Regions from separate parts of the Pedococcus sp. P2_D9 genome, predicted to be linked through region 2. Evidence: predicted binding sites of a transcription regulator. Region 2 holds the regulator's gene; each other region holds the start of a gene.
What was found. Region 2 encodes LexA, which represses DNA repair genes until DNA is damaged. Its sites were predicted from a motif close to TCGAACANNTGTTCGA; they were not measured.
Positions count from the first base shown of each region.

Region 1 (4,744 bases), on a different contig from region 2:
CCGCTGGGCATCAGCAAGATGACGTAGGGGCGATCGGGCAACGCGCCGCACGAGTCGGACCGCGCGGAGGTCGTCAGCCCGCAGAGACGGCGTGCAGGTGGGTTCGTCGGGGCAGTTCGCGGTCGGGTGGGATCTCGATGTCAGCCCAGCGGGCGCGTTCCCCGGTGGGTGGTCGGTATGCCGGCTGCTCGCCGTCGCGGACCGCTCCGGGTGGAGCGCCGCCCTGCGGGGCGCCGCGTGGGGAGTTGTCGGGTGAGGCGGCAAGCTCAGTTGGAGTCGGTGGTCGGACGGGGAGTCCGTAGCGGTTGGTGACGACCAGGCCGTCGCGCCGGGTGGGGTCGCCGCTGATCGTGACGTCGCCACGGTCGATGGCGTCGTGGTGGAACGGGCAGAGACTGACCTGGTTGTCGACGTCGGTCGCGCCGCCCGATGCCCACTCCTCGAGGTGGTGGATCTCGACGAACCGGGTGGCCGTGCAGCCCGGGAAGCGGCAGCCGCGGTCGCGGTCCTCGATGAGCCGACGCGACCGACTCGGCAGGATCCGCATGGCGCGGCCCACGCTGACCGGCCGGCCATCGGTCTCCCAGACCGGCTGGACCATGCCGTCGGAGAGGAAGCGGCTCAGGAGTCGCTGCGGGATCGCTCCGCCGCCGTTGATCCAGGCGCCATCGGTCGACAGGTGCAGATAGACCCGGTAGTGACTGGACCGGCTGGTCGACGTCACGGTCGACAGCGCCCGGTGGGCGATCTCTTCGAGGGCATCGGCGTACGTGGGACGGTCCGCCCTGGAATCGTGCACCAGCGGGACGACGGACGCCCCCTCGCCACCACTGGAGCCCTGCCCGCTCTTCGTGTCTTCGGGCGGTGCCGCGCCAGTCTGGGCGATGAACAGCGCGTCCTTGGCTTCCTTGAGTGCCTGCTCGACCAATGCCCCGATCGGTGCCGGTGCGCTGTAGCGCAGCTGGAACCGGCCGTCGCGGTCGTAGTGCATGGACAGCTCAGGACGCGCGCAGGCTCGACGTTCCGCGTGGCCCTGTGCGACGGAGGCGTCTGTCGGCGAGCTCGGCTCGTTGGGCTCCGCCGGGTCACCGTCGCCAGGAGGAACGGTGAACGCGTGTCGCGAGACTGCTCGCCGCAGCTGCGGCACCGTCATGTGCACCGCCAGCTCACCGACCGACCGCTGGTGCGACGCGGGCACGTGGTGGGCGACGACAGCGGCCTGGTCCAGCGACAGGGCACCTGTCGCGACCGACCTGGCCATCGTCGGGAGCTCGGCTCGCCGCCGCGCCACCGCGACCACATCTCGCGCGTGCGCCGGCGACAGCCCTGCCCGGACGACGAAGTAGTGCTCGGGGGAGCGGAACCCGCCGTCGCCCCAGTGGTCGCCCTCGATGAGCTCGGCCGCGACGTCGACCAGCTCCGCGTGGGCGCGGTTCAACCGGCCGGCCACGGTCGCGGTGCGCGCCCAGAGGTCGCGCTGGACCTCGTCACGCTGCTCGGCAATCGGGCTGATCGACATGTCGCAATCGTACAGGTGTTCGAACTCCTTCGCAAGCGCCGTAACTGGGAAATTGGTTGCAGCGCAATGGAATTCATCGCAATGGGACTGTCGGTGCCACGTGCTAGGTGAGGTTGGTGCCGTGGTTCGGGAGTCTGCCGACGGAGGCGGTGATGACGTCAATGCCGTCCGCTCCTAGCGCGTCTCAGCGGGCGAGCAGCTCCTCGAACGGCACCGGATCGGCGAACTCGTCGACCCGAGCGGCCCTTGACGCCGACCCAGGCGCCGCGCCGCCGGTGACGAGGTCGGCGAGCTCGCCCGCGGCGACGGTGATGCGGCTCGACAAGCCGGCATCCACGGTGCCGCCCGTGCCCCAGTCCTCAGAGGCCGCGAAGACGCCTGTCGGCACCGTGACCGCCTTGAGGTAGGAGAACATCGGTCGCATGGCGTGCTCGAGCACCAGGGAGTGGCGCGCCGTGCCGGCGGTCGCCGCCATGAGCACCGGGGTGCCGCGCAGGGCCGAGTCGTCCAGGACATCCACGAACGTCTTGAACAGTCCGCTGTAGGACGCCTGGAACACCGGCGTCACGGCGATCACCGCATCAGCGTCGCGGACGGCGTCCAGGGCCAGGCGTAGGCCGCCGGTGGCGAAGCCGGTCAGCAGGGTGTTGGCGAGGTCGTGGGCGTGCTCGCGCAGGTCGACGAAGGTCACCTCCGCCTCGTCGCCGCGTTCGAGCAGGGCGTCCTGGGTGGCGGTGGCCAGCCGCTCGGCGAGCAGTCTCGTGGTGCTGGGCTGGCCCAGCCCGGCCTGCACGACGACGATCTGCCGGGCACTCGTCTGCTGGGAGCTCATCGGGTGACCTCCAGGTCCTGCGTGGCGGGAGTGGTGGCGGAAGTGGTGGCGTGCGTGGCGGGGCGCTCGGTGGCGTGCCTGGTCGCCGCGGCCAGTCGGCTGGCGTGAGTGGGGGCGTCCGGAACGTGGGCCGGCTTGCGCGCAGCCGCGATCTTCCGCAGCTCGGGCACGACCTGGGTGCCCAGGATCTCCACCTGCTCCATCACTGTCCGGTGCGGCAGCCCTGCGTGGTCGAGGAGGAACAGCTGGCGCTGGAAGTCGCCGACGGAGTCGGCCATCGCGGCATACCGCTCGATCACCTGGTCGGGCGAACCCACGGTGAGGGGCGTCTCCCGGCTGAAGTCCTCCAGCGACGGTCCGTGACCGTAGACGGGTGCGTTGTCGAAGTAGGGGCGGAACTCGCGCACCGCGTCCTGGCTGTTGGCTCGCATGAACACCTGCCCGCCGAGCCCGACGATGGCCTGGTCCGCGGAGCCGTGGCCGTAGTGCTCGAACCTGCGACGGTAGAGCGCCACCATCTGCCGGGTGTGGCTCATCGGCCAGAAGATGTTGTTGTGGAAGAAGCCGTCGCCGTAGTAGGCCGCCTGCTCCGCGATCTCAGTGCTGCGGATCGAGCCGTGCCACACGAACGGGGGTATGCCGTCGAGCGGGCGTGGCGTGGCGGTGAAGGACTGCAGGGGCGTGCGGTACTTGCCCTCCCACGTCACGACCTCCTCGGTCCAGAGGCGGCGCAGCAACGCGTAGTTCTCGATGGCCAGCGGGATGCCGTCGCGGATGTCCTTGCCGAACCACGGGTAGACGGGGCCGGTGTTGCCGCGGCCCATCATCAGGTCCACGCGGCCGTCGGCGAGGTGCTGGAGGGTCGCGTAGTCCTCCGCGATCTTCACCGGGTCGTTCGTCGTGATGAGAGTCGTCGAGGTGGACAGCAGGAGCTTGTCGGTCTGCGCCGCGATGAAGCCGAGCGTGGTGGTGGGGGAGCTGGGCACGAACGGAGGGTTGTGGTGCTCACCGGTGGCAAAGACGTCCAGCCCGACCTGCTCGACCTGGCGTGCGAGCTCCACGGTGTTGTTGATCCGCTGGTGCTCGCTGATGGTCGTGCCGGTGGTCGGATCCATGGTCACGTCACCGACGGTGAAGATTCCGAACTGCATCGGGCTCGCGCTCCTCGTGAGTTGGGTGGATAAGTAGTTGCGAATTCAACTACATGAACCGCGAGCCGCCGGGTTTCATTCCGGGCGCAGGCGCCTGTGTCACTCCGGCGTGGCGTCCAGACGCGCGCACGCGCCGGCCTGCTGCCAGAGCCTGAGCAACCGGGCGCTGCTCGCAGCGTCGGGCTCGCGCGGTATGCCGTCCGCGCCGATCAGCATGGGGGTCCAGACGGCCTTGCGCACCGCACTCAACCTGCCGCGCTTGGTGCCGCGGGCGGCATCGACGTCGATCGACAGCGTCAGCACCCCCGAGCGGGCATCCGGCTCGCGGCTGCGCCACCAGACGAAGTTCCCGAACCCGTAGTCGACGTAGGCGCGCCCCAGCCAACCCGCCCCGTTGACGCGGTGCGAGTGTCCGCCCACGACGATGTCGGCCCCGGCGCCCTCGAGCGCCTCGGCGGTCTGGACGGACAGCCGGTCGGGGCACGCCTGGTAGTCCAGGCCCCAGTGCAGGAAGACGACGACGAGGTCGTACTTCGCGGCCGCGGCCGACACAGCCGACCGGAGCCGGTCCACCGGACTCGCACTGGCGATCCCGCCCTTGCCCGGACCCGCCGAGTAGCGCGCGAGCGTCATCTCGAAGACCTCGGAGGCACCGAACACCGCGACTCGGAGCCCCTTGGCCCGCAGGATCGCGGGGGCGAAGGCCTCCTCCTGGTCCTTGCCGATGCCGACGATCGGGACGGGACTCGACATCTTGGCCGCCAGGGTGTCCACGAGTCCCACGGGTCCGTAGTCGACGCCGTGGTTGTTGGCCATGCTCACCGCGTCGATCCCGGCGCTCTTGATCGTGTCGAGCGCCGACGCCGGAGCGCGGAAGTGGAACTCCTTGCCGATCTTGGTGCCGCGCTCGGTGATCGCCGTCTCGAGGTTGACCATGGCCAGGTCCGCTGCACCGAGCGAGGTCTGCAGCTCGTCCAATCCGTGGGGGTCGCGGGCGAGCGGGGCGAGGTAGTCCTCGAAGTGGACGTCCCCGGCGAACGCCATCGTCAGGGTGCCCGGGTCCGAGGCGCGCGCCGTCGTCGTGGGCGGTGCCGGTGTCGTCACCGGAGTCCCACCGGCCGTCATAGAGGCACTCGCGGGCGGCCGGGTGCTCGCAGGACGAGGGGGTGGCGCACCGTCGCAGGCGGCCGCGGCCAGCACCACGGCCAGGGCCGCGACGGGGGCGGCCACACCTGGGGCGAG
Region 1 covers NZ_JBFUEI010000001.1:511,671-516,414, reverse strand. Annotated here, with positions in the region: gene AC1DXJ_RS02455 (HNH endonuclease signature motif containing protein) at 74-1,519, opposite strand; gene AC1DXJ_RS02450 (FMN reductase) at 1,704-2,351, opposite strand; gene AC1DXJ_RS02445 (LLM class flavin-dependent oxidoreductase) at 2,348-3,502, opposite strand; gene AC1DXJ_RS02440 (CapA family protein) at 3,602-4,744, opposite strand, start outside.
Region 1: AC1DXJ_RS02455 (HNH endonuclease signature motif containing protein) is a predicted target of LexA. The motif match lies at 1,527-1,542, and genes of this name have one in related genera.

Region 2 (4,744 bases):
CGACCTGCTCGACGAGCTCGAGGAGTCCGAGCAGGACGTGCGACGCAAGCGGGTCGAGGCGGCCCTCGACCAAGTGGTCCGCGCGCGGGGGTACATCGAGGCGCCGACCATGTCGCAGGCGGTGGCCGCAGCGGTGCTCGTGGCTGCCTGCGACGACTTCGAATCCGTCGTGGGCGAACGCAATGTGCCCTGGTGGGTCGACGAGGAACCCATCGAGGTGGACGAACAGCTGGAGGAGCTCGCCACCCGGGCACTGCACCGGGCGATGCAGTCAGACGACAACGAGCTGTGGGAGCTGTGGGCCGAGGGTGACGGCGGCGAACGCTTCGCCACCAAGATCACGCACTACCTCGACGCGCTGGGTGACTGAGCGGGGGAATGGGCGGGGGACTGGGCGGGGAGCTGACCCTGTGCCCGACAGATCCCGAGAGCCGCGTCGATCTGGTCCAGGTTCAGCTGCGAGCAGGCGTGGCTCGCGGCGTCGATCAGGTCCGCGAGCAGTTCGATCTCGGACCCCAGCACCTGGTCGGTGAGATCGGGGTCGGGTTGGGCCTCCATGTGTAGAGAACGCACGTGCGAGTCGCCTGTTACGGGGCACGTGACGCACACGGGCCCGCGAGGTCCGCTTCAGTCCATTCGGGCGAATGAGCCATCAGCCGAACGGATGATGGGTCGACTCGTGCCGGCCCCACGACGCGCCTGCACGCACGTGTGCCGCGGAGCGCACGAGGCGCTCCGCGGCACACGTCGCCGGACCTGAGGGTCGAGCTCAGACCCGACGAAGCACCGCCGTGACCTTGCCGAGGATCGTGGCGTGGTCTCCGTCGATGGGGTCGAAGGCGGCGTTGTGCGGCATCAGCCACACCTTGCCGTCCTTGCGCTTGAAGGTCTTGACGGTGGCCTCGTTGTCGAGCATCGCCGCGACGATGTCTCCGTTGTCGGCCGTGGGCTGCTGGCGGACGACGACCCAGTCGCCGTCGCAGATCGCGGCTTCGATCATCGAGTCGCCGACGACCTGGAGGAGGAACAGCTGGCCCTCGCCGACGATCTGCCGGGGGAGAGGGAAGACGTCCTCGACGGTTTCCTCGGCGAGGATGGGCACACCGGCGGCGATGCGCCCGAGCACGGGCACGTAGGTCGCAGCCGGGCGCTGGTCGCCGGACCCGGTCTCGTCGTAGGTCGCCGTCTCGTCCTCGGCGGAGGCGCCGCCGCGGTAGCCCCGCATGTCGGCGGGGGAGTCGGGGGAGACCACCTCGATGGCGCGCGGCCGGTTGGGGTCGCGGCGCAGGAAGCCCTTGCGCTCGAGGGTGGAGAGCTGGTGGGCGACCGAGCTGGGGGAGGTGAGGCCGACCGCCTCGCCGATCTCGCGCAGGCTCGGCGGGTAGCCGCGCCGGTCGACCGAGTTGCGGATCACCTCGAGCACCCGTCGCTGCCGGACGGTGAGCCCGTCACCGCGATCGCGGTCGGGCAGTTCCTTGACGTTGTCGTCGCTCATGCCGCTTCCTCACTTGAGCAGTTTCGGGTGCAGGTGCAGGTCAGGTGCCGTATGCCGGGTGCTCGCGGAGCCGTTGTCAGTGCCCTCTGATGTGCTAGCGGCATGAACACAGCGTATGGCCTTCGAACGCCTGTGCCAAACATGTGTTCGACGCGTGTCTTGATTGATTCGAACATGCGTGCTAGAAATCAGTCAAGCAGTTCTTCGCACACCCGTTCGAGGAACGCAGCAGAGCACGTCACGATGGAGGACCTGATGAGTGCAGCAGTCGCTTGGGACGTCGCCCCCGCACCGGTGCGGGTCCCCGTTCGCCCGGCTCGCCCCCGCCTGGTCTCGGTGCCCACCGGCCCAGAGGTCGCCGTCGCTCCCGCCGCCCCGCTGCGCCTGACCCGTGCAGCCCGGCTCGCGATCACGCTCACCGTCGTGGTGACGGCCGTGGCCCTGGCGATCGCCGTGTTCTCCGGTGGCGCGTCCGCCACCGTGATCGACCACTCCACCACGGTGCAGTCCGGTCAGACCCTGTCGCAGATCGCGGTCGAGCAGCTCCCGCAGCTGTCCATGGCCGAGGCGGTCGCCCAGATCCAGGTCGCCAACGACCTGACCGACAGCAACGTCCACGCCGGTCAGACGCTGCTCATCCCCGCCGTCGGCTGAGACCCGCCAGCTGCCGACTGAGCGCGCCGGTCGAGTGCCCTACGCATTTCGCGCTACGCGATAACCACGATGCGCTGGGCGCGAACCTCGTAGGACCGTGGTCGGCATGCACACCACCACACGGATGGCGGCCGCCCTGGCCGCAGCTGCCGGAGCAGTGACCTTCTCGGTGCTCCCGGCCATCGCCGCGGCGGGAACTCCCACCTCGTTCACCGTCGACACCCAGTTCGTGGACGGACCCAGCGACATCACGGCCGCGACTGGTCCGCTCTCGGCATGCACCCAGGTCACCGACCTCGAGAACGCCGCCGACCTGCGGACCCACAACCAGCTCGTCTTCAGCGGGGTCAAGCAGCTCACCTGTGGCACGGCGACGGTGACGGTCGGATATCAGGCCTTCATCACCCTCCCCGCGTTCCAGAACCCGAACGTGCTCCCAGAAGGCGGCGGCTACCGGACCTTCGGGGACTGGTGGGTCATCGACTCGACCCTGCCGGGCGTGAGCTCGGGCGGCGGCAAGCTGGCGGGCGACAACCGCACCTGCACGCTCGATGCCGGCTCAGTCGGCTGCATCACCGACGCCTTCCGGGGCTTCGTCTCCTAGGACGGTGGCGGGCCGACCGCTCAGCGGTCGGCCCGCTTCGGCCTGCGTGCTGGGTGGCCGAGCTCGCCGCCCCAGAGGTGCGGGGTGCCTTCGTTCTCGACCAGGGACAGGTCGCGCCCAAGGAAGCCAGCGAGGCGCTGGGCCGCCACCCTGACCTGGGTGCGTCCTCGAGTCGAGACCTCAGGAGCGAGGTGCACCTCGACCTGCACGGCGTCGGGTCGCACGGTCCGTTTCCAGAGCCCGACGTTGGTGCCGTCGAGCACCACGCTCGCCCAGAACGGGTCGGTGTGTTCGGCATAGGGGTGGCCGGGCAGCGCTGAGAAGTTCACCTGCGGATAGGTCAGCACCGCCTCGTCATAGGTCGGGAAGAGGTATGCCGCCGGGGCGCCTCGACTGACCCGGCGCACCTGCGTCGGGTCGAACCAGTGCGGGATGCCGTCGACCTCCACTTCCTCCAGGTGGTCGCCGAGCTGTGCGAGCGCTGCCTTGGTGTCGCTGACCGTCATGGTGGCCCACCGGGTGAAGTCCTTGACCGAGGCCGGCCCGTGGCCGCTGAAGAACCGTCGGACCAGCTCCACGACAGCCTCGTCCCGGCTGCGTTCGGGTGTCGGCGCAATGACCTCGTCGACGAGGGCGTAGGAGTGGTGGACACCCTTCATCGGCCCTGAGCAGACCAGGCCGCGCATCTCCGCGACGATGAGCAGGTGGCCGAGCTGTTCGCCGGGCTTGATGCGTGAACCGCGCTCGACGAACGCCTCACCGAGCTCGGGTCGAGTGAGAAAGTTCTTGTCCTGCAACAGTTTTGCCAGCAGCTCGAACCCGTCGCCGAGCCGCTTCGTGTCGTCGAGGCCGAGCTGGCGGTGCCGCGCTCCCATGCTCGACAGCACGCGCGGCGAGGTGAGGGCGAGGATCCAGCGCAGGTCCTCGGGAGCGACGAAGTGCCACGTCGGCCGCAGGATGTGGGTGCGCAGGAAGGCGCCGGTGTCGAACTCACGCTGCACCGCGGCATACCGGTCCTTGCGGGAGCGCATGGCGAGCGAGAAGAAGGCGTGGTCGCGCTCCTGGCTCTGCACACACGTGAGCAGTCGCACGACGTCTGCGGCGCGGGGCAGCGGCGCCGAGCTGAGCCGCTGGGTGGCCAGCCGCTGGGCGAGGACGCTCGCGTGATCCATGGCGTCATCCTCTCGAATACCGCCGACAGGTGCGCGACCATGGAGGGGTGGAGCAGAGCACGACCGTCGACATCGCCGCCCCGCCGGAAAGGGTCTGGGAGGTGCTCACGGACGTCGAGCACTGGTCGGACTGGACCGCCTCGGTGCGCTGGGTTCGCCGCCTCGAGGACGGCCCGTTGCGGACGGGCTCGGCCGCCAAGATCAGCCAGCCCAAGGTCCCGACGGTGGACTGGGTGGTGACCGAGTTCGACCCCGGACGGATGTTCACGTGGGTGTCGTCCGGCCCCGGGGCGCTCACCACGGCGAGGCACTCGGTGGAGGCGCTCCCCGGCGGTGGCAGCAGGGTCCGCCTCTCGGTGGAGCAGAGCGGGATCGTGGGTTCGCTGGTCGGCCGGCTCTACCACGGGCTCACCGAGCGCTACCTCGCGATGGAGTCGGCGGGGCTCAAGGCGCAGTGCGAGGGCGGCCCCGCCTGAGGGACCGATGAGTTCGTGGACCGTTGCCGGTCGGTACTGCTGACAGGAACACCAGGAGACACGAACACCGGGCCGACGCCGACCGTGGGCACGGACCACGGAAGGCGGCAGTCATGGGCAAGGTCATCGCAGGGATCACGACGTCGGTCGACGGTTACGTCACCGGACCGGACGACGGCCCGGACAAGGGGCTCGGTGAGGGCGGCGAGCGGCTGCACTACTGGGTGTTCGGCGGGCCGTGGACCTATGCCGAGGAGCCAACCGGCCAGATGGGGGAGGTCGACAAGGCGTGGATGGACGAGGCCATGGCCAACTTCGGTGCGGTGGTCGGAGGGCGCGCGAC
Region 2 covers NZ_JBFUEI010000005.1:182,793-187,536, reverse strand. Annotated here, with positions in the region: gene AC1DXJ_RS11025 (DUF4259 domain-containing protein) at 1-370, shown strand, start outside; gene AC1DXJ_RS11020 (hypothetical protein) at 346-558, opposite strand; gene lexA (transcriptional repressor LexA) at 770-1,495, opposite strand; gene AC1DXJ_RS11010 (LysM peptidoglycan-binding domain-containing protein) at 1,751-2,149, shown strand; gene AC1DXJ_RS11005 (hypothetical protein) at 2,256-2,753, shown strand; gene AC1DXJ_RS11000 (winged helix DNA-binding domain-containing protein) at 2,774-3,925, opposite strand; gene AC1DXJ_RS10995 (SRPBCC family protein) at 3,973-4,401, shown strand; gene AC1DXJ_RS10990 (dihydrofolate reductase family protein) at 4,515-4,744, shown strand, end outside.

Region 3 (4,744 bases), on a different contig from region 2:
CCATCGGAGTCCTTGCCGTCCAGGGCGACGTGCGCGAGCACCTGTATGCCGTGGAGCAGGCGGGCGCCCGCGCCACCACCGTGCGCCGGACCTCCGAGCTGGACGCGGTGGACGCGCTCATCATCCCGGGCGGTGAGTCCACGACCATGGACAAGCTGGTCCGCGCGTTCGAGCTGCGCGACCCACTCCGGGCGCGGCTGGCGGCGGGCATGCCGGCATACGGGTCCTGCGCGGGGATGATCATGCTCGCCGACCGCATCGCCGACGCCCGACCCGACCAGCAGACGCTGGGCGGCCTGGACATCACGGTGCGTCGCAACGCGTTCGGCCGGCAGGTGGACTCCTTCGAGGAGGACCTGCACATCCGGGCCATCGGCGGCGCGCCGATGCGGGCCGTGTTCATCCGTGCGCCGTGGGTCGAGGAGGTGGGCGAGGGGGTCGAGGTGCTGGCCCGCGTGGAGGACGGACCTGCCGCAGGTAGGATCGTCGCCGTTCGTCAGGGGTCGCTGATGGCCACCTCCTTCCACCCGGAAGTGACCGGTGACCACCGGTTCCACCAGTTGTTCGTCGAGATCGTGAGAGGCAAGGCATGAGCGGCCACAGCAAATGGGCAACCACGAAGCACAAGAAGGCTGCCATCGACGCGAAGCGGGGCAAGCTCTTCGCCAAGCTCATCAAGAACATCGAGGTCGCGGCGCGCACCGGCGGCGGTGACCCCACGGGCAACCCGACGCTCTACGACGCCATCCAGAAGGCCAAGAAGACCTCGGTCCCCAACAACAACATCGACAACGCGGTCAAGCGCGGGTCCGGCGCGACGGCCGGCGGCGCCGACTGGGAGACCATCACCTACGAGGGCTACGCGCCCGGTGGTGTCGCCGTCCTCATCGAGTGCCTGACCGACAACCGCAACCGGGCCGCTGCCGAGGTCCGCACCGCGCTGACCCGCAACGGCGGCCAGCTGGCCGACCCCGGTTCGGTGTCCTACGTCTTCGACCGCAAGGGCGTCGTCGTGGTCCCCAAGGGCGACAAGACCGAGGACGACATCCTCGAGATCGTCCTCGAGGCCGGTGCCGACGAGGTCAACGACCTCGGCGACGCGTTCGAGATCATCTCCGAGGCGACCGACTTCGTCGCCGTCCGCAAGGCCGTCCAGGACGCCGGGATCGACTACGACTCCGCCGAGGCCTCGTGGGTGCCGAACCTCAAGGTGCCGCTCGACGCAGACGGGGCACGCAAGATGATCCGCGTCATCGAGGCCCTGGAGGACTCCGACGACGTGCAGGACGTGTTCGCCAACGGAGACATCAGCGACGACGTGCTCGCCGAGATCGAGGACGACGACGAGTAGAAGGCGTGTTGCTGCGCCCGAAGGTGCGAACCGGTGTGTAGCGTTCAACCGAACATGTGTTCGGAAACGCATGGTTGTTCGAAAACGCAGTCGGACGTGAGGGAGCAGCTGTCGTGCGCGTACTCGGGGTCGATCCCGGCCTGACCCGCTGTGGCATCGGGGTGGTCGAGGGCGGTCGTGGTCGCCAGGTCCGCCTCGTGGCCGTCGGCGTGGTGCGTTCCCCGGCCACCGAGCCGACCGCCGAGCGGCTGCTCTACCTCCAGACCGAGCTCGACGCGTGGCTCGACCGGTTCGAGCCTGACGCGATCGCCGTGGAGCAGGTCTTCGCCGACGTCAACGTCGCCAGCGTCATGAACACCATGCAGGCCTCGGCGATCCCGCTGCTCGCCGCGGCGCGCAGGGGGCTCCCGGTCCAGCTGCACACGCCGACCTCGGTCAAGGCAGCGGTCACCGGCTCGGGCCGGGCCGACAAGGCCCAGGTGACGGCCATGGTGACCCGGATCCTGCGGATGGAGTCCGCGCCGAAGCCCGCCGACGCCGCGGACGCCCTCGCCATCGCCATCTGCCACCTGTGGCAGGGCCCCGCCGCCACCCGGCTCCAGGACGCCGCCAGGGCGAAGCAGGAACGCCTCCGCTCAGCGGGCCGAGCCGCGGTGGCCCGGTGATCGCCTCGGTCCGCGGACCGGTGCGGCACATCGGTCTCGACCGAGTCGTCGTCGAGGTCGGGGGAGTGGGCATGCTGCTGCACACGACACCGGCCACCGCGTCCGCACTGCACCTCGGTCAGGAGGCGCTGCTCGCGACCACCCTCGTCGTCCGCGAGGACTCGCTGACCCTCTACGCCTTCACGTCCGACGACGAGCGTGACATCTTCGAACAGGTGCAGACCGTCTCGGGCGTCGGACCTCGGATCGCCCTCGCGATGCTCTCGGTGCTGGCCCCCGACCGGCTACGGGCAGCGGTCAGCAGCGCGGACCTCGCGACGCTCACCAAGGTGCCCGGGATCGGCCGCAAGGGTGCCGAGCGCATCGTCCTCGAGCTGCGCGACAAGCTCGGTATGCCGTCCGGTGCGGCGGGTGGCGCGACTGCCGTCCCGGCCGTGGGAGCCACGGCCTGGCGTGACCAGGTGGCCGAGGCCCTCGTGGGGCTCGGATACTCCGCCAAGCAGGCCGACGACGCCGTGTCGCGGGCGGCGGAGGCGGCGCCGGCCGGCGCCGACGTCTCCGCGATGCTCCGCGCGGCGCTGCGAGAGCTGGGGCGCTAGGCCATGGCTGACGGCTTCTCCTCCGAGATGTTCGAGGACTCGTCGGTCGATGCCACCGCGCGGGTGGTCGACGCCGAGGGCGATGCCGACGAGCGCACCGTGGAGGCAGCCCTGCGACCACGCAGGCTCAGCGAGTTCACCGGTCAGACGCGGGTGCGCGACCAACTCTCGCTCGTGCTCGAGGCGGCCCGGCGACGGGGGACACCGCCCGACCACGTGCTGCTCTCCGGGCCGCCGGGTCTGGGCAAGACCACGCTGGCCATGCTCATCGGCACCGAGCTGGGGCGGCCGATCCGCATCACCAGCGGCCCCGCCATCCAGCACGCCGGCGACCTGGCGGCGGTGCTCTCCTCGCTCATGGAGGGGGAGGTCCTCTTCCTCGACGAGATCCACCGCATGTCGCGGTCGGCCGAGGAGATGCTCTACCTCGCCATGGAGGACTTCCGGGTCGACGTCATCGTCGGCAAGGGCCCCGGCGCCACAGCCATCCCCCTGGAGCTCCCCGCCTTCACCGTCGTGGGCGCCACCACCCGGGCAGGGCTGCTGCCCGCGCCGCTGCGCGACCGGTTCGGCTTCACCGGGCACCTCGACTTCTACGCAGCCGAGGACCTGGTCACGATCCTCGAACGCTCGGCGCGACTGCTCGAGGTGTCCGCCGACACCGACGGCATCACCGAGATCGCGCGGCGATCGCGCGGCACACCACGCATCGCGAACCGGCTGCTGCGACGGGTCCGCGACTGGGCCCAGGTGCACGGACGCGACGTCGTCGACGAGGAGGCGGCGCATGCCGCGCTGGCCCTGTTCGACGTCGACGACCGCGGGCTGGACCGCCTCGACCGCGCCGTCCTCGACTCCCTCTGCCGGCGCTTCGGAGGCGGACCCGTCGGTCTGTCGACGCTCGCGGTCGCAGTGGGGGAGGAGGCCGACACGGTCGAGACCGTCGCCGAGCCGTTCCTCGTCCGTGAGGGCTTCATCACGCGCACGCCTCGTGGCCGGGCCGCGACGGCCATGGCGTGGGAGCACCTGGGCCTGACGCCACCGCTCGGCCACCAACCCCAGCCCAGCCTGCCCCTCGACACCGGCGAGGGTCGCTTCGGCGGGTGACCCGCTCGGGCGGCGTGCCCACGGCATACCTGCACGTGCTCGCCCGTGCTCGCCCCTTCTCGCCATGGGCGAGCAAAGGTCACAATTGGAACGCAGCCACGGTGGGGCACGTTGGTCGGTATGCCGTGCGTCACCTACACTCGGGCGGTCCCCCGGCTGGAGCCGGGGACTTGCGCGTGCCCTACTGCGTGGCGCCGCACCCTGACTGCCCCAACCGTGAAGGGACTGCTCCATGTCGAATGGCGGCTCGCCCATAGCCAGCCTGCTGATCTTCGCGCTGCCCGTGCTGCTCATCGTCTTCATGGTGTTCAGCCAGCGTCGGCGCCAGCGCGAGGTGCAGTCACTGCAGGCGGCTCTGGCCGTCGGCGACGAGGTCTGCACGACCTCCGGGCTCTACGGCACGATCACGTCCCTCGACGACAGCACCGCCACCCTGGAGATCAGCCCCGGGGTCACCGTCCGCTTCGACCGGCGCGCCATCGGCACCAAGACGGTGTCACCCGGCCCGGCCGCACCCAGCACCACCGAGTAGAGGTCCCTGCACGTGGCAATCAACCCGCACAACCGCAAGCCGCTGAAGATCCTGTCAGCGCTGGCGGCCGTCACCCTCGGCCTCTACGGCCTCCTCTTCGCGGCCACCACCTGGGGTGACGCACAGTGGCAGCCCAAGCTCGGTCTCGACCTCGACGGGGGCACCCAGCTGGTGCTCAAGCCCGTGCTGGTCGGCAACAGCAAGGTCACCAACGAGCAGCTCACCCAGGCGCGGGACATCATCGTCCAACGCGTCGACGCCAACGGCGTCGCGGGCGCCGAGGTGACCACGCGCAACGGCGAGGACATCGTCGTGAGCGTCCCGGGCACCAGCCTGGACAAGACGACCGAGGACGCCATCCGCAAGTCCTCGCAGATGCGCTTCCGACCCGTCCTCGCTGCCGCGCCGGGAGTGAACCAGCCGACCCCCACGGGCACGGACACCGGGACGGCCACCGGCACGGCAACGGGCACCGCCACGCCGAGCAAGG
Region 3 covers NZ_JBFUEI010000001.1:476,156-480,899, reverse strand. Annotated here, with positions in the region: gene pdxT (pyridoxal 5'-phosphate synthase glutaminase subunit PdxT) at 1-593, shown strand, start outside; gene AC1DXJ_RS02265 (YebC/PmpR family DNA-binding transcriptional regulator) at 590-1,351, shown strand; gene ruvC (crossover junction endodeoxyribonuclease RuvC) at 1,465-2,016, shown strand; gene ruvA (Holliday junction branch migration protein RuvA) at 2,013-2,615, shown strand; gene ruvB (Holliday junction branch migration DNA helicase RuvB) at 2,619-3,722, shown strand; gene yajC (preprotein translocase subunit YajC) at 3,955-4,254, shown strand; gene secD (protein translocase subunit SecD) at 4,267-4,744, shown strand, end outside.
Region 3: ruvC (crossover junction endodeoxyribonuclease RuvC) is a predicted target of LexA. The motif match lies at 1,400-1,415, and genes of this name have one in related genera.

Region 4 (4,744 bases), on a different contig from region 2:
GTACTTGGCGAGGACATCAACCTCGAGGTTGACGGTGTCGCCAACTTCCTTGTGTCCCAACGTGGTGAGGCTGAGCGTGGTGGGGATCAGCGAGACGCTGAACGTCGCGTCGTCGACGGAGGAGACCGTGAGACTGACGCCGTCGACGGTGATCGACCCCTTTTCGACGACGTAGCGGGCAAGGGCGTTCGGCAGGCCGAACTGCACGACCTCCCACCGCTCCCCCGGCGTTCGCGCGAGGATCCGGGTCGTGCCATCGACGTGGCCCTGGACGATGTGGCCGCCGAACCTGCTCGAGGCTGCCATGGCGCGCTCGAGGTTGACGGGGTCGCCGGCGCTGAGGGTGCCGAGGCTGCTGCGGTCGAGGGTCTCGGCCATGACGTCGACGGTGAACTGCTCGGAGTCGTGCTCCACGACGGTCAGGCAGACGCCGTTGACGGCGATGGAGGCGCCGTGCTCGGCGTCGGACGTGACGAGTGGTCCGGCCACCGTCAGTCGGGCCGAGTCGGCACCCGCGTCGAGGGCAACGACCCGGCCGAGCTCCTCGACGATTCCCGTGAACATCAGCGAGCCCCCTTCAGTGATGCCGTGATCCGCACGTCGTCGCCGATCAGGGTGATGTCGGTCGGCTGCAGGCGGAGCGCATGGTCGATCGACGTGATCCCCAGGTCGCTGACCGACGGGCGGCCGCGCCCCAACAGGACGGGCGCGACGTAGGCCACGAGCTCGTCGACCAGGTCGGCCGCCATGAACGCAGCCGCGACGGTGGGACCCCCCTCGAGCCAGAGGTGGTGCACCTCGGCCTCGGCGAGCGCCGACAGGACGTCCTTGGGGTCGCGCGTCCGCAGCTGCCAGGTGGGAGCCGCGTCGTCGAGCACTCGGGCGTCCGGCGGGAGGTCACGCTCGCCCATGACCACCCGGATCGGCTGCTCGGGGTAGAGCGAGCCGTCGAGACGTCGCGCGGTCAACTGTGGGTTGTCGAGCAGCGCCGTGCCGGTCCCCACGAGGATCGCCCCACTGCGGGAGCGCTGCTCGTGGACGTCGGCCCGGGCGGCCTCGCCGGTGATCCACTGGCTGGTCCCGTCAGCCGCCGCACTGCGACCGTCGAGCGTGGTCGCGAGCTTCCAGGTCACCCACGGGCGCCCGGTGGTGACCAGATGGGTCCACGTCGCGTTCAGGGCCTGTGCCTCGTCGGCCAGCAGGCCGCCTTCGACCTTGACACCCCTCCTGCGCAGCCACTTGGCCCCACCCGCGGCGGCCGGGTTGGGGTCGGTCTGGGCATAGACCACCCGAGCCACACCCGCGGCATGCAGGGCCGCCGCGCAGGGTTGGGTCCGCCCGCTGTGGTTGCACGGCTCCAGGGTGACGTAGGCCGTGCACCCCGCCGCGCGCTCCCCTGCGGCGCTCAGGGCGTCGGCCTCGGCGTGGGGCGTCCCCGCGCCGCGGTGCCAGCCGGCGGCCACGACGTCGCCGGCGGCGTCCGCGAGGACGCACCCGACGCGTGGGTTGGGGTTGGCCCGGGGGCCATGGGCAGCCAGCCCCAGGGCACGACGCATCATCGCCGTGTCTGTCGCGGAGTGCTCTGCCACTGTCCTGCCCTTGCTCGAAACCGTGTCGGTTGAGCTCCGGGGGTGTGCAGGCGGGCCTGCTGGCGAGGGTCGGAACGCAGGGTCGGCAACTGCCGCACTGCGAACCCACTGGTCCCGCTGTCGCGTGCTGCCTACCATCCGGACTTTCACCGTCGGTCTGGGAGTTCCACCCAGTCAACCGGCCGCTGGCTGCGGTCGGGTCGCGGACTGTCACCGCCGGTTCGGAATTACACCGACCCCGGAGCACGTCAGTGTCCAGTATGCCGCAGCACGGCTGGGTGCGCGCCGTCCCGTCCGCGTGACGGTCCTCACGAAGGGGGCAGCCAGGAGAACACTTGCCAGCTCTGCCTGAGCCTCTACCACATACCTCTGACATGGGTAGGGCCGCGAAATGGATTGCGCCACAACAGAATTGGTTGTGGATGGTCTTGTCGTTGCCATTCGAACAGGTGTACGATTGAGCCATGTCGGTCAGCGCTATCGCCACGCAGCGGGAGGAGGTCCAGCAGGACCTCTGGACCCGTACGGCAATGGTGGCTGGGCAGCTCAACCGGGCCCACGCCGAGCTGGCCGACATCGTCGCGAAGCTGATTGAGGGTGGGCACTGGGGCGACGGCGGTTTCCGCTCCCCCGAGCACTACCTGATCGTCCGAGCCGGCCTGTCCCCCGCGCACGCCCGCGACGTCGTCGCGGTGGCCCGACGCCGCGCGGAGCTGCCGGATGCAGCCGCGGCGGTGAGCGCTGGTGCGCTGTCGATCGATACCGCAGCCGTGTTGGCCCACCACGTGCCGGCCAGCCACCAGGCATCGATGACCCACCTCGCTCGGCACGCCACGGTGCCGCAGCTAAGGCGAGCCGTGAGTCGACACGCGTTCCACGACTCGGGCTCCGAAACGGAAGCCACCCCTCAGGACGTCAGCCGTCCCAGAGACGCCATCGAGACTGAGCCGGAGCGCCTGGCGTGTGCCAAGCCAGAGCTGTCCATGCACTACGACCGAGATGGCCGGTTCCAGCTCCGCTACAGCGCGCCCGCGACGATCGGGGCGCTCGTCGAACAGGCCGTCAAGGAGGCCAAGGACGCCTTGTTCGTCCAGCAGCGGGACGGCGACCCGCCTGCAGCCCCTCAACCCACCTACGCCGATGGCCTCGCGGAGGTCGCGCAGCGGTCCTTGGCCGGCGTTGCCTCCACGAGCCGCGCCAGCCACTACAAGGTCTACCTCCACCTGGACACGGACGGCGCCTGGATCAACGGCGGGGGCGCCATCCCGACCCGGCTCGTCCAGCGGTTCCTCACGGACGGCGCGCTCCAGCCAGTGTGGGAGACGCAGGGGCGACCGATCAGCGTCGGCCGCACGATGCGCATCCTCCCCCGGCGCTCACGCAGGCTGATCGAGGACCGCGACCGCGGATGCCGGTTTCCAGGATGCACCGCAACCCGGTTCGTCGAGATCCACCACCTCGACGACTGGGCCCACGGTGGCGCCACAGACGACGACAACCAGATCAGCCTCTGTCCGTTCCACCACGACGCCATCGATCGCGGGGACTTCACCGTCACCGGAGACCCGACTCGCCACGATGGGCTCGTCGTCGTGAATCGCTACGGGCACCAGTTGCGACCGCCAGGGCCTGACGAGCTCGCCCCACCGGACGAGGGTTCGCGCGAGTGCGACGACAGGGTCACGACCTACCGACCACCGTCGGGGGAACGAGCTCGCTGGGCTGAGATCGAGATTCCCTCCGATCGCGAGCTCGAGGACACCTTCACGCCGCGCCTGCGCGTTGTCTCAGGCGCAGCCGAGAGATCCGCCGCCGGGCCAGCAGTGATCGAGCGCGACCCCTTCGATGCGATCCACCGCTGGGACGAGTCCGGCTGACGGCCCCAGGACACGGCCGGGACCGACGAGGATGCCGGTCTGCTCAGTGGGCGTGCGTCGCCGCCAGGGCGCGCAGCTCGTCCACCGCGGCGGCCGCGTCCTCGGCACCGTAGACGGCCGATCCCGCGACGAACACGTCGGCACCTGCCTCGGCGCACTCCTCGATGGTCTTGGCCGACACCCCCCCGTCGACCTGCACCCAGACCTCGCCACCGAGGCGCCGCACCGCCTCGCGCACTTGGGCCACCTTCGGCATCTGGTCGGCCATGAAGGACTGTCCCCCGAAACCGGGCTCCACGGTCATGACGAGCACCATGTCCAGGTCGGGCAGGAGGTCCTCGTACGGCGCGAAGGGGGTCCCCGGCTTGATGGCCATGCCCGCCCGGACATCCAGGGCGCGGAGGTTCTTCGCCAGGGCGCGCGGGTCGCGAGCGGCCTCGATGTGGAACGTGACGGACGCGCCGCCCGCCTCGGCATACATGGGGGCCCAGCGGTCGGGGTCGTCGATCATCAGGTGGCAGTCCAGCGGGATCGGGCTCACCTTCGCGAGGGCCTCGACGACAGGGAGTCCCAGGGTGAGGTTCGGCACGAAGTGGCCGTCCATCACGTCGACGTGCGCCCAGTCGGCGTTGGCGATGCGGCCCAGTTCGCTCTCGAGGTTCGCGAAGTCGGCGGAAAGGATGCTCGGCGAGATCTGCACGGCCGACACTGTATCCGCCCGCGAACGCGGCGACGGGGCGGGCGTCGTCGGGGGCGGCGGAGGTGGGGGACGCGTCTGCGACCTACTGACCGAACGCGGCTGCCAGCAGCGCCAACGTCGCCTCACGAGCCGGTGCGAGGGCCGCGGGGGTGCCGCTCATGGCTCCGGCGACAGGGTGGACCATCACCTCGTCGACGTCGTACTCGGCAGTGAGGGCGGTGAGCTGCTCGGCGACGACGTCGGGAGTGCCGACGACCCAACGCCCACGCATCTCGGTGGCGAGATCGCGGTGCCCGTCCGCGATCCCGGCCTCCTCCGCCTGTTCGACGAGCAGTTGCGGGGCAAGTCGACCGCCGGTCCGCAGCGCCACCATCGACGCCAGGTTCGGCAGCGTGAGTCGCTCGGCCTCGACCTGGCTGGGCGCCACCACGACGTTGACCGTGAGGAAGGTGCGTGGCTCCGGATGCGCGGCGGATGGCCTGAAGCCCCTGCGGTAGAGGTCGAGGGCTGCTGCCGTGCCGCGCCCCGAGAAGTGGTGGGCGAAGACGTACGGCAGGCCGCGCTCCGCCGCCAGGCGC
Region 4 covers NZ_JBFUEI010000001.1:154,853-159,596, reverse strand. Annotated here, with positions in the region: gene AC1DXJ_RS00750 (riboflavin synthase) at 1-564, opposite strand, end outside; gene ribD (bifunctional diaminohydroxyphosphoribosylaminopyrimidine deaminase/5-amino-6-(5-phosphoribosylamino)uracil reductase RibD) at 564-1,589, opposite strand; FMN riboswitch at 1,711-1,839, opposite strand; gene AC1DXJ_RS00740 (HNH endonuclease signature motif containing protein) at 2,054-3,466, shown strand; gene rpe (ribulose-phosphate 3-epimerase) at 3,510-4,166, opposite strand; gene AC1DXJ_RS00730 (LLM class flavin-dependent oxidoreductase) at 4,249-4,744, opposite strand, start outside.
Region 4: AC1DXJ_RS00740 (HNH endonuclease signature motif containing protein) is a predicted target of LexA. The motif match lies at 2,031-2,046, and genes of this name have one in related genera.